DNA from 3 places in the Pseudomonas sp. BS3782 TE3695 genome. Region 2 is predicted to be linked to each of the others. Evidence: predicted binding sites of a transcription regulator. Region 2 holds the regulator's gene; each other region holds the start of a gene.
The links. Region 2 encodes FliA, which starts transcription of late flagellar genes. Its sites were predicted from a motif close to CTAAAGTTTNNNNNNNNNNNGCCGNTAA; they were not measured.
Positions count from the first base shown of each region.

Region 1: the regulator FliA is predicted to act here: its motif matches at 3,035-3,062, upstream of ABH909_RS28195 (methyl-accepting chemotaxis protein).
Region 3: the regulator FliA is predicted to act here: its motif matches at 933-960, upstream of ABH909_RS04620 (methyl-accepting chemotaxis protein).

Region 1 is NZ_JBNDKB010000001.1:6,219,111-6,223,597, forward strand. It holds gene ABH909_RS28190 (TatD family hydrolase) at 1-728, shown strand, start outside; gene ABH909_RS28195 (methyl-accepting chemotaxis protein) at 916-2,946, opposite strand; gene ampE (regulatory signaling modulator protein AmpE) at 3,253-4,089, opposite strand; gene ampD (1,6-anhydro-N-acetylmuramyl-L-alanine amidase AmpD) at 4,092-4,487, opposite strand, start outside.
Region 2 is NZ_JBNDKB010000001.1:5,310,306-5,314,792, reverse strand. It holds gene flhA (flagellar biosynthesis protein FlhA) at 1-767, shown strand, start outside; gene flhF (flagellar biosynthesis protein FlhF) at 779-2,107, shown strand; gene fleN (flagellar synthesis regulator FleN) at 2,224-3,054, shown strand; gene fliA (RNA polymerase sigma factor FliA) at 3,051-3,791, shown strand; gene ABH909_RS23935 (chemotaxis response regulator CheY) at 3,960-4,331, shown strand; gene ABH909_RS23930 (protein phosphatase CheZ) at 4,362-4,487, shown strand, end outside.
Region 3 is NZ_JBNDKB010000001.1:1,040,393-1,044,879, forward strand. It holds gene ABH909_RS04615 (LysR substrate-binding domain-containing protein) at 1-882, shown strand, start outside; gene ABH909_RS04620 (methyl-accepting chemotaxis protein) at 1,067-3,043, shown strand; gene ABH909_RS04625 (aldose 1-epimerase family protein) at 3,313-4,487, shown strand, end outside.

The sequences.
Region 1 (4,487 bases), 910 kb from region 2:
GGGATCGTCAGGCACTGTTGGCCGAGAGTCGCGCCCTCGGCGTGCGGCGGATGGTGGTGTTGGGGGTTTATCAGGCCAATTGGCAGCGGGTCTGGGACCTGGTGCAAAGCGATCCCGATCTGTATGCGGCGTTCGGTTTGCACCCGGTGTATCTGGATGACCATCGGCCTGAGGATTTGACCGAACTCGGTGACTGGCTGACGCGTCTGGCGGGCCATCGGCAGCTATGTGCGGTGGGCGAGATCGGTCTGGATTACTTCATCGAAACCCTGGATCGCGAACGCCAGCAAGTGCTGTTCGACGCCCAACTGCAATTGGCGGCGGACTTCAATCTGCCGGCGCTGATTCATGTGCGACGCAGCCATGCGGCAGTGATTGCCACGCTCAAACGGTTTCGCTTGAAGCGCGCAGGGATCATTCATGCCTTCGCCGGTAGTCAGGAAGAGGCGCGCGAGTACATCAAGCTGGGTTTCAAACTCGGCCTGGGTGGTGCCGCGACCTGGCCGCAGGCCCTGCGCATGCACCGCGTGCTCGCCGGTTTGCCGGTTGAATCGGTGGTACTGGAAACCGACTCACCGGATATGGCGCCTGCCATGTTTCCCGGCCAACGTAATAGCCCGGCTCATTTGCCGGCGATCTGCGCGGCACTGGCTGCCATCATGGTGATCAGCCCCGAACGACTGGCTGCCGCCAGCACGGCTAACGCGTGTGAATTGTTAAACTGGTAATCCGTTGATTCACGCACTACCTGTGGGCTTTTGTGGCGAGGGGGCTTGCCCCCGTTCGGCTGCGAAGCAGTCGCAAATCCGGACAACTTGGTCTGTCTGGATGGACGCCGGGGCCGCTTCGCGACCCAACGGGGGCAAGCCCCCTCGCCACATAGACTCGCTCACACAGTAAATCAACTCTGTAGCATCAAACCCGGAACGCGCTGATCAATTGCTTGAGTTCCACCACCTGTGCCGACAACGCCCGGCTGGCATTTTCAGTCTGGTGCGCGCCGTCGGCGGTGCGCTCGCCGGCGCGGTTGATCTCGACGATGTTCTGGTCGATGTCATGAGCCACAGCGGTCTGCTGCTCAACCGCGGCGGCAATCTGCTGGTTCTGGTCGACGATCATGCCGACGGCGCCGAGGATGTTTTCCAGCGCCTGCTGGACCTTTTCCGACTGCCCCACCGTGCCGTTGGCCATCTGATGGCTGGTGCCCATCGCCTTGACCGCCGCACCGACACCGCTGTGCAGTTTGGCGATCATCTGCTCGATTTCTTCGGTCGATTGCTGGGTGCGTTTGGCCAGGGTCCGGACCTCGTCCGCCACCACCGCAAAACCCCGGCCCTGCTCGCCTGCGCGCGCGGCTTCGATGGCCGCGTTGAGCGCCAATAAGTTGGTCTGTTCGGCGATGCTTTTGATCACTTCCAGCACACGACTGATGGACTGGCTGTCGCTGGCCAGTTGATTGATCACCCGCACCGACTGATCGATCTCACTGGCCAGTGCAGCGATGCTGCCCTGCTGGGACTCCACCAGCCCGCGCCCGCTGATGGTCTCGTCGTTGACGCTGTGGGCGCTGCTGACGGCCGCCGCGGCACTGCGCGCCACCTCCAGAGACGTGGCTGACATCTGGTTCATCGCTGTGGCGACCTGCTCGATCTGCGTGCGTTGCCCCGCTACCGCCTGATTGCTCTGGGCGGACACGTTCTCGACCTGGCTGGCCTGACGCTCGACCTCACTGACGGTCTGACCAACCCGCTCGATCAGGTCATGGATTTTCTTCACGGTGGCGGTGAACACCTCGCCCAACTCGCCCAATTCATCGCGGCTGTTGGCGCTGAAGGTCACGGTCATGTCGCCGGCCGCCACTTTATCCATCACCGCGCCAAGCCGCTTGAGGGTGGTGCGGGTCGAGGCGTAGAAACCGCCATAGAGGTAAAAAATCAACACAAACACCACCGTCAGCGCCACTGCCTGCAGGATCATGTGGGTGCGGTGCTGTTCCAGCCGCTGTTGCAACTGGGTACCGAGAAACTTCAGGGTGGCTTCATTGAGTTGGTAGGTCTGGTCGATCAGGCCCGTGACCTGATCGTAAAAAGCCTGCCACGGCGCATCGAGGGTATCGGCCATCACCACCTGCTCTTCGAACAGTTCACTGGCCTTTTTCAGGGAGGCCTTGCTGCTTTCGGCCTGAGCAGCCAGGGTTTCGTGCGCCGCTTTACTGGAGCCCAGCGCGTCCTGCAATTTCAGACCGTATTCAGCCTGAAGCTTTTCGACCTGCGCCAGTAACTCATCGAAACGGGTGCTCGACGCCGAATTGAGAAAGCCCTGCCCCAACGAGTAAGAGCCCATCGCCCGGCCTTCACCGAGCGTCTGGGTGACAGCTGGCGTGACGTTGGTGATGAGTTCGCTCAGCTGGCGCATGTCGCTCTGGCTGTCGCGGCTCAGTCCGGCCTGACTGGCAATGATCTGGCTGAAAATCTGCGCGTTGCCGAGCAACTTGCCGATCAGCGCACTTTTGCTTTGCAGGGAAGTTTCCGTTTGCTGGGCTTTGAACGCGGCGATCATTTCATCGCGCTTGCCATCGAAAAAGCTGATTTGTTCCGGGTCAGTGGTCATCGCCGCCAGCCCTTGCAATCGACTCAGAACGCTTTGCTCCAGCGCACTGATAGTCGATTCGACATGACCGGCCTTGCCGGACTGGCCAAGGGTAACGTTGATCTGCACCAGGTTGTTCAGGGTTTCCAGATCCCGGCGCAGGCTCAGGCCGCTGCCCAGCAGGTCGAGGCTCTGCAGCTCGACCCGAGTGCCCTGGAATTCGCGATAGGAATCGCGCACCAGATAGAAGTTGGTCACCAGCATCGGCACGAGGAACAGCACGCTGATCAGGCTGAACTTCATGCCGAAGCTCAGGCGGTTCATCAGCGCGACGGCGGGATAGAGCAAGCTCTTCACTGTGAAGTCTCCCTTTTGAATTCTTATTTTTATGGCAGGCGCGCAGAGACAGCAGATAGCCACTATCGGCGCTATCTCTGTATAGCCTAAATCAGCGGAGGGTTTTGTAACTTAAGGTTAACGGCGGGGTGCCGCTGTTGGAGCGAATGAGCCCCCCTGTGGCGAGGGAGCTTGCTCCCGCTCGGCTGCGAAGCAGTCGTAAATCCGGACAACTCGATCTGTCTGAACGGGTGCTGGGGGCCGCTTCGCGCCCCAGCGGGAGCAAGCTCCCTCGCCACAATGACATTCACTTCAGATGTGTCGTGGTTAGGACAAAACAGTCCACAACGCAAAACCGGCATACCAAAGCACCGCTGCGCGCAACAGCAGTTCCCAGATCCGGTCGAGGCTGTTGATGCCGTCCGGCCCGACCACCGGCGCCGGAATTTCACCGGCCACCAAGCCGATTTTCTCAATCAGTTGAGCTGCGCTGATGTTCCAGTTCAGCAGCTCGTTCAACATCACCCGGCCGACCGCGACAAAGTTGCCGACCAACGCGAAGCTGGCCGCTAGCAGGCGCACCGGTACCCAATCGAACGCATGACGCAGCTGTGCCGCTCGCTCGATCACGGCCGGGTTCTGCCCGTGTTCCTCGGCCAGCGCCAGCAGTCGATAGCTCAACGCGGCAACCGGGCCCAGCAGGAAGTACCAGAAGATCACCGCGAAAAAGCTCTGATAGGCTTGCCACAGCAGATGCCCCTCAACTTGCTCCAACAGTTGCTCGCCGCTGTCGGCGCAAATATTCAGGTCACGTTTGGCCACGTGAGCGGCAGCTTGCAGGTCTTCCCGGCGCCAGGCATCACGAAACGGCCCGAGGTCGGCCAGCAAATCACCACGGCCCAGACTGTAGATCACCACCAGCAGGTGCACCGGCAACGCCAGCAAACCGTAGGCTACCGGTTCCAGCACCACCAGCAGCAAACCCAGCAGCGCCACCGGCAACAACACCAGCACCACCAGTATCAGCCACGGCCGGTTTGTCATGCGCGGGTTGGCTTCAAGCTTGTTCAGCTCGCGCACCCAACCGCCATCACGTTGAACCCGATGACGCAGGGCCGAGAATTTCTCGATCCACACCGCCAACAGCAGCACCAGAAAACTCATTGTCACTCCTTTTTTTCCAAAGCCGCGCGATAGCGTGCCCAGTCAAACGCCGGCCCCGGATCGGTCTTGCGCCCGGGTGCGATGTCGCTATGCCCGCAAATACGTTGTGCGGTAATGCACTTGAAGGCGCTTTGCAGCTGTCGGGTCAGGGCCGTCAACGCTTGATATTGGGCGTCGGTGAACGGCAGATCATCCGTGCCTTCGAGCTCGATGCCCACGGAAAAATCGTTACAGGTTTCCCGACCCTCGAAACACGAGACGCCAGCGTGCCAGGCGCGCTCCAGACAAGAGACAAACTGAGTGACAGTGCCGTCACGTTCAATCAGAAAGTGCGCAGACACCCGCAGGTCGGCGATTCCTGCAAAGTAGGGATGTTCCGTGACATCCAGACGATTCTG
Region 2 (4,487 bases):
ACGGCACGCTCAACGGCATTACCGCCAAAGATCCGGCTTTTGGTCTGGAGGCGGTCTGGATCGAAATCAGCCAACGTGCCCAGGCGCAATCCCTCGGTTACACCGTGGTCGATGCCAGTACGGTAGTGGCAACCCATTTGAACCAGATTCTATACAAGCACTCCAGCGAGCTGATTGGCCACGAAGAAGTCCAGCAACTCATGCAATTGCTGGCCAAAAGCTCACCGAAGCTGGCTGAAGAGCTGGTGCCGGGGGTGGTTTCGCTGTCGCAACTGCTCAAGGTCTTGCAAGCATTGCTGGCCGAACAGGTGCCGGTACGGGACATTCGCAGCATCGCCGAAGCCATCGCGAACAACGCCGCCAAGAGTCAAGATACTGCCGCTTTGGTGGCCGCGGTGCGCGTCGGCGTATCCCGTGCAATCGTGCAAAGCATTGTAGGCACTGAGTCGCAGCTGCCTGTGATCACCTTGGAGCCAAGGTTGGAACAAATATTGCTCAATAGTCTTCAGAAGGCAGGACAAGGCTCGGAAGAGGGCGTTCTGCTGGAGCCAAGCATGGCAGAGAAGCTGCAACGCTCATTGATCGAAGCGGCGCAGCGTCAAGAGATGCAAGGTCAGCCGGTGATTCTGCTGGTGGCCGGTCCGGTTCGCGCGATGCTCTCGCGATTCGGTCGGCTGGCAGTCCCGGGTTTGCATGTGTTGGCTTACCAGGAAATTCCTGACAACAAGCAAGTGACCATCGTTGCGACAGTAGGGCCCAACGGCTGAGGTAGTGGTTTATGCAAGTTAAGCGTTTTTTCGCCGCCGATATGCGTCAGGCCATGAAGCTGGTTCGTGATGAGCTGGGCGCTGATGCCGCCATCATTGGCAATCGCCGGATCGCCGGCGGTGTCGAGCTGACGGCTGCGCTGGATTACAAATTGTCGGCGCTGGCCCCGCGTGTTCCGAACATGGAACTCGAGGACGAGCTGCGCAAGACCCAGTCGCGGATCGTGACCGCCCAGGCCGAACTGAGCCTGCGTAGCGATGGCGAGAGCGACAACAGCACCAATCGCCAATTGTTCGCCGGCCTGCCGCTGACCGCCGCCGAGCCGCTGATCGAACCGACTTACGCTGAACCTCGTCGTGCTGCACCCGCCCCCGCGCCAGCCTCCGGCGCAGTTGACCCGCGAGCCTTCGATTCGATGCGTTTCGAGCTCAACAGCTTGCGTGAATTGATGGAAGTGCAACTCGGCTCGCTGGCCTGGAATCAGCTGCAAGGCAGCCGTCCGGCCCAGGCTAACCTCTGGCGTCGCCTGCAACGCATCGGTCTGTCCGGGCCGTTGTCGCGCGATCTGCTGGCACTGATTACCGATATTGATGAACCCCGTCAGGCCTGGCGCATGTTGCTCGCGCACTTGGCGCGGATGATCGCCACTCCGGAAGTCGAGCCGTTGGAAGAGGGTGGTGTGATTGCGATGGTTGGCCCGGCAGGCATGGGCAAGACCACCACGCTGGCCAAGCTCGCAGCGCGTTATGTGCTCAAGTACGGCGCGCAAAACATCGCGCTGGTGAGCATGGACAGCTATCGCATCGGCGCTCAGGAACAGCTCAAGACCCTGGGCCGCATCCTCAACGTGTCGGTCACCCACGTCGACCCGGGCCAATCGCTGGTGCAGGCGCTGGAGCCTTTGCTGCGCAAACGCGTGGTGCTGATCGATACCGCCGGCCTGCAAGCCAGCGACCCGGCACTGCGCATGCAGCTCGAAAGCCTGGCTGGACGGGGCATCAAATCAAAAAATTATCTGGTCTTGGCAACCACCAGCCAGAAACAGGTTCTAACCGCCGCTTATCACAGTTACAAACGTTGCGGCCTTGCCGGCTGCATCCTGACTAAACTGGATGAAACGGCAAGCTTGGGCGAGGTGTTGAGCCTGGCCATCAGTCATGAACTGCCGGTGGCTTACCTCACCGATGGCCCGCGGATCCCGGATGATTTGCATCTGCCGCGTCGTCATCAGTTGGTCAGCCGCGCCGTTAGCGTGCAAATGCAGGAAGAACCCAGCGAAGAAGCCATGGCTGACATGTTCGCTGATATTTACCACAGCCCGACCAAGCAGGTTGGCTGAGGTACTAATGAACAGTTTTTGTACCTACATCGATGGTCTGCCATGCATTGTTCAGTTGGTGAACGCGCAGCCAGTAATGTGGCCTCCGTCTAAGTAAGACAAGGTAAAGAAATAACATGGGCAGCATGCATCCCGTACAGGTGATCGCGGTGACCGGCGGCAAAGGTGGCGTCGGGAAGACTAACGTGTCAGTGAACTTGTCCCTGGCTCTAGCTGAGCTCGGCCGGCGCGTCATGCTGCTGGATGCCGATCTGGGACTGGCGAACGTCGACGTCCTGCTGGGACTGACACCCAAACGCACCTTGGCCGACGTGATCGAAGGCCGCTGTGAGCTGCGCGACGTACTGTTGCAAGGGCCCGGCGGCATCCGCATCGTCCCGGCGGCGTCCGGCACCCAGAGCATGGTTCATTTGAGCCCGGCCCAGCATGCCGGCCTGATCCAGGCTTTCAGCGACATTGGCGACAACCTCGACGTATTGGTGATCGACACCGCTGCGGGTATTGGTGACTCGGTAGTCAGTTTCGTTCGCGCAGCCCAGGAAGTGCTGCTGGTGGTGTGCGATGAACCGACCTCGATTACCGACGCCTACGCGCTGATCAAATTGTTGAATCGCGACTACGGCATGAACCGCTTCCGCGTCCTGGCCAACATGGCGCAGAGCCCGCAGGAAGGGCGCAATCTGTTCGCCAAGTTGACCAAGGTCACGGATCGTTTCCTCGACGTCGCCTTGCAATACGTCGGTGCCGTGCCTTACGACGAAAGCGTGCGCAAGGCCGTGCAGAAGCAGCGTGCTGTCTACGAAGCCTTCCCGCGTTCCAAGTGCGCCCTGGCGTTCAAGGCCATTGCACAAAAGGTCGATACCTGGCCACTGCCGGCCAACCCGCGTGGGCACCTGGAGTTTTTCGTCGAGCGCCTCGTGCAACAGACCGCAGGACCCGTCCTATGACAGCCAGTGGCTACAACCTCTACAAGAAGTCGGCACGTGACGCGCAGTACGAGCTGATCGAGCGTTACGCGCCACTGGTCAAACGCATTGCCTACCACTTGCTGGCGCGTCTGCCGGCCAGTGTCCAGGTCGAAGACCTGATCCAGGCCGGGATGATCGGCCTGCTTGAAGTATCAACCAAATACGACGCCAGCAAAGGCGCGAGCTTCGAGACGTACGCGGGCATTCGAATCCGCGGCGCGATGCTCGATGAAGTGCGCAAGGGGGACTGGGCACCACGTTCGGTTCACCGCAATACCCGCATGGTCAGCGACGCAATTCGCTCGATTGAAGCTAAAACCGGCCGTGACGCTAAAGATCACGAAGTTGCGGCCGAACTCCAATTGAGTCTCGACGATTATTACGGGATTTTGAACGACACCCTCGGTAGCCGGTTATTCAGTTTCGACGATCTGTTGCAGGACGGCGAACACGAAGGGCTGCACGAGGATGGCGCCAGTGCTCATCTCGAGCCGTCGCGCGATCTGGAAGATGAACGCTTCCAGGCGGCGCTGGCGGACGCGATTGCCAATTTGCCGGAGCGTGAGCGACTGGTGTTGGCGCTGTACTACGACGAAGAGTTGAATCTCAAGGAAATCGGTGAGGTCCTGGGGGTCAGCGAATCGCGGGTCAGCCAGTTACACAGCCAGTGCGCGGCCCGTTTGCGGGGGCGTTTGGGGGAGTGGCGAGCGCGCTGACAGGCAGTGTGGGGACACTGCGAACGAGGTGGGTACGGCATTTTGCTGCATCGGCCACGGCCCGTTGTAATCCATGCAACTGTTGAGTGTTACGCCGAATTGATTGAACGGCGCGTTCAGGTGCTGCGCGCGTTTTAAGACTGCTTGGAGGTCGAATTGGACAAGAATATGAAAATCCTCATCGTTGATGACTTCTCAACGATGCGGCGGATCATAAAAAACCTGTTGCGTGACCTTGGGTTCACCAACACGGTCGAGGCGGATGACGGTATTACCGCGATTCCGGTCCTCAACAGCGGGAGCATCGACTTTCTGGTGACGGACTGGAACATGCCCGGCATGACCGGTATCGATCTGCTGCGCCACGTGCGTGCCGATGAAAAACTCAAACACCTGCCGGTGTTGATGGTCACGGCCGAAGCCAAGCGCGAGCAAATCATCGAAGCCGCTCAGGCGGGCGTGAACGGCTATGTGGTCAAGCCATTCACGGCTCAAGCGTTGAAAGACAAGATTGAAAAGATCTTCGAACGCATCGGTTGATGTGCAAAGCCAGTCCGTCACGGGGGAGCTATGGGGCATAACGAATCTTCACAGGGCGATTTTGAATCGACCCTGAAAAAACACGCGGTCGAACTGGTCGAGAGCCTTGAAAAAGGCAGGTTCGGCGACGCTGTGCAACTGATCCATGAGCTCAAC
Region 3 (4,487 bases), 4.3 Mb from region 2:
TTCGAAGCGGCGGCGCGGCATAGCTCGTTTACCCGCGCCGCCGAAGAACTGTCGATCACCCAAAGTGCGGTCAGTCGGCACATTCGTACACTCGAAGAGCATTTCGCCTGTCGGCTGTTTCATCGCAGCGGGCGCAACCTGCAACTGACCGAATCGGCGCGGCTGATCCTGCCCGGCATTCGCGAAGGTTTCACCGCCCTCGAGCGGGCCTGCAATACCTTGCGTGCCGAGGACGACATTCTGCGCATGAAAGCCCCATCGACCCTGACCATGCGCTGGCTGTTGGCGCGGCTCAGCCGTTTTCGGCACCTGCGACCGGGGAACGAGGTGCAATTGACCAGCGCCTGGATGGACATCGATACGGTGGACTTCAACCATGAGCCCTTCGACTGCGCCGTCATCCTCAGCAACGGGCATTTTCCACCGGACTGGGAGGCGACTTTCCTGTTCCCCGAAGAGCTGATTCCGGTGGGTGCGCCGAATCTTCTGAAGGATCAACCGTGGGACGTTGCGCGCCTGGCCAGTACCGAGTTGCTGCACCCGACGCCAGACCGCCGTGACTGGCGCAACTGGCTGGAGCGCATGGGCCTGACCGATCAAGTCTCGCTCAAGGGTGGGCAGGTGTTCGATACGCTGGAGTTGGGCATGATTGCCGCCGCCCGAGGTTACGGCGTGTCCATGGGCGATTTGCTGATGGTGGCGGAGGATGTCGCACAGGGACGTCTGAGTTTGCCGTGGCCGACGGCCGTCGCCAGTGGTGAGAATTATTACCTGGTCTGGCCGAAAACCCGCCCCGGCGGCGAACGTTTGCGTCGCCTCAGCGATTTCCTGCAAGGCGAGGTCCGGGCCATGGAATTACCGGATGTCGAACGTCTGGGCTGAATCGATGGAGCCGCCGCAATGGCGGCCTTGAGCCATATCCCCGTTAATTACTCAAGTATTCAGCTTTGCCGCCGAAAATCTGCTGATAGGACCTTCGTGCAGGTTCCATGTTTTCCCACAATCAGAAATTTTGCCGAGTGTGCGATGGGATCAGAATGATCCGGCCACTGGGTCAGGAGCTGTCATGTCTCAACCTCGTGCTCGGATTGCCTCACAGCTGGGTCTTGCGCTTGCCGTGATTCTGGCGATTGCCATCAGTGGCAGTACCGTGTTCGCCCTGCGCTCGCTGGACACCGCGAACCTCGCCACCCGCGAAGAGCATCTGGCCAGTGAGGCCCGCCTGCTTGCCGATCAGTTGAGCACCTTTCACGGCACTTTGCGTGAAAGCACCCAGCGCCTGGCCGGCCTGTTCGAGAAGCGCTTCAGCGCCGGTTTGAGCGTGCATCCGGATGAGCCGGTGAACGTGGCGGGTGTGCAGACCCCGGGTCTGCACTTGGGCAGTGAAGTGTTGAACAACAACTTCGCGGAAGTCGACGAGTTCAAGCAGATGACCGCTGGTGTCGCGACCGTGTTCGTGCGCAGTGGTGAGGAGTTCATTCGGGTCAGCACGAATGTCACCAAACAAGATGGCAGCCGAGCCATTGGCACGCTGCTCGACCATGCGAACCCGGCTTACGCCCGTTTGATGGCGGGGCAGAGCTATGTGGGTCGAGCGTTGCTGTTCGAACGCTTCTACATGTCGCAGTACACCCCCGTACGCGACGGCAATGGCAAGATCATTGCCGTGCTGTACGTAGGATTCGATTACACCGACGCGCAGAACGCACAGTTCTCCAACCTCAAACGCTTCCGCATCGGCCAGACCGGTTCCCTGGCGTTGCTGGATGAACAAGGCAAATGGCTGGTGCCGATTGCCGGTGTACAGGCGCTGGATCAGGCGGTCTCGAGCATCGTCGGTCTGGCCAAGACACCGGGCAAAGGCGACTTCTGGAACGACACGTCGCAAGATTTTTACAGTGTTGCCGTGCCATTCGACGGTGGGCCGTGGTCGGTGGTGGCGAGCATGCCTAAAAGTGAAATCCGCGCCGTGACCTGGAGCGTGGGTATTCAACTGGCGATCGGCAGCCTGCTGGCGATGTTGCTGGCAGTCGGTTCGGCGGTCTGGTTGCTGCGCAGCAAACTGGCGCCACTGGGTGATCTGGTGCGTCAAGCCGAAGCCTTGGGTGCCGGTGATTTGAGTGTTCGCCTGAACGTGTCGAGCAATGACGAAATCGGCCAACTGGCCCGCGCCTTCAACCAGATGAGCCAGGCCCTGTCGACCATGGTCGAGCACATCCGTAAGGCCTCGGGCGAGGTCAACAGCCGTGCCCAGGCGTTGTCCGGTTTGTCCGGTGGCGCCTATGAAGGGATGGAGCAGCAGTCCGGCGAAATCACCAGCATGGCCGGCGCCGTAGAAGAATTCAGCGCCACCTCGCTGAACATTGCCGACAACATGGGCAACACCCAGCGTCTGGCGCAGGAAAACGCACAGCAAACCCAGATCGGTCGTACGTCGATGGACGAAGCGTCTTCTTCCCTGGAGCAAATCGCCGGTGCATTGAACAGCACCGCGACGGTGATCAATACCTTGGGGCAACGCTCCCAGGAAATCGGCGGCATTGTCGGGGTGATTACCGCGATCGCCGAGCAAACCAACTTGCTGGCGCTCAACGCCGCCATCGAAGCCGCCCGCGCCGGTGAGCAGGGCCGCGGATTCGCGGTGGTGGCCGATGAGGTGCGCAACCTGGCCTCACGTACGCGCCAGGCCACAGACGAAATTTCCGGGATGATCCAAAGCATCCAGCAGGAAACCGGCAACGCCATCAGCACCATGGAGCAGGGCAATGTGCTGATGCAGGAAGGCCTGTCGCGCAACGCCAACGTCGCCTCGGCGCTGGCACGGATCGATGAGCAAAGCCGCTCGGCCGGTGAGCAATTCGCCGCCATCACTACCGCGACCCAGGAACAAAGCAGCACCGCGACCTTGCTCAGCAGCAATCTGCAAAGCATCGCTTTAGCGAACAGTGAACAGCGCGAAGTGGTATCCAACTTGGCTGTGACGGCCAAAGAGCTGGAGAAGCTGGCGGCGGACTTGCGGCATGAGGTTGACCGGTTTCGTTGAGTCGCCTCTGAAATTGCTTTCGCGAGCAAGCCCGCTCCCACAGTAGATCTGCGGTGAACACACTATGTGTGAACACCCGAGATCAAATGTGGGAGCGGGCTTGCTCGCGAAGGGATCGACCTCAAATCAAGGATTTGTCCAAAATCTGCGAATCAATTCCTCTCTAGTCGTCTTCCTTGGCATTTAGCACCAGTGTCTCGATTTTTATGCTTGCTGAAACGTTTCTTCAAGTCTATAAAATTGGCACAACTCCAAGAAAGGCTGCTGCCATGACCCCGCTCAAACTCTTCGTTGCCCTCAGCGCACTGTCCGCTGCATCCCAAGCCTTGGCCTGGGATTACGTCCTGCTCGACACTGACAAAGCCGCCCAGAACTGGCAAATCACCAGCCAGCAACTCGGTGTAAAAACCGACAAACCCTTCAGTGTGACCCTGCGCACTTTGCATGGCGGTCGGCAGGAGGGGGTCAGCATCGTCGACATCGATAACGGCACGATGAAACTCTCGGTGGTGCCGACTCGTGGCATGAACGTCCTGCAGGCCTCGGTCGGCGATGTGCGCATGGGCTGGGATTCACCGGTCAAGGAAGTGGTCAATCCATCCTTCATCGAACTCAACGGCCGCGGTGGCCTGGGCTGGCTGGAAGGTTTCAACGAACTGGTCACCCGCTGCGGCTACGAATGGGTCGGCCACCCCGGCATCGACAATGGTGAGCTGCTGACCCTGCACGGTCGCGCCGCCAACATTCCTGCGAACAAAGTCACCCTGCACATCGATGAAAAACCGCCGTACGCCATCACCCTGCGCGGCGAGCTGAAAGAGCAGGCGTTCAAGAAAGTCGACTTCTCCGTCGCGACCGAACTGGTCACCGAACCCGGCAGCGTAGCGTTCGCCCTCAACGACACCCTGACCAACAACGGCGACTATCCGAAGGAATACCAGGCGCTGTATCACAGCAACTTCAGCACCCCGTTCCTGGAGCAGGGCGCCCGCTTCGCCGCGCCGGTGAAACAGGTATCGCCGTTCAACGACAAGGCCAAGGGCGATCTGCCGGACTGGCAAACCTACCGCGCACCGACCAAGGACTACGACGAAACGGTTTACAACGTGGTGCCGTATGCCGATGCCAAGGGCGATACGTTGACCGTGCTGCATAACAAGGCCGGCAGCCTGGGGGTTTCGGTCGGCTTCAATACTCAAACACTGCCCGTGTTCTCCCTGTGGAAAAACACCGATACCCAAGGCCAGGGCTATGTCACGGGGCTGGAGCCGGGGACGAGTTTTTCCTACAACCGCCGGTATCAACGGCCACTGAACCTGGTGCCGACGATTGGGCCGAAGGAACAGAAGCAATTCCGGATCAGCTACAGCTTGTTGGCAGATAAGGTAGCTGTGGATAAGGCGTTGAAGCGGGTGAGCGAGATTCAGGGTGGGCGGGAGACTGA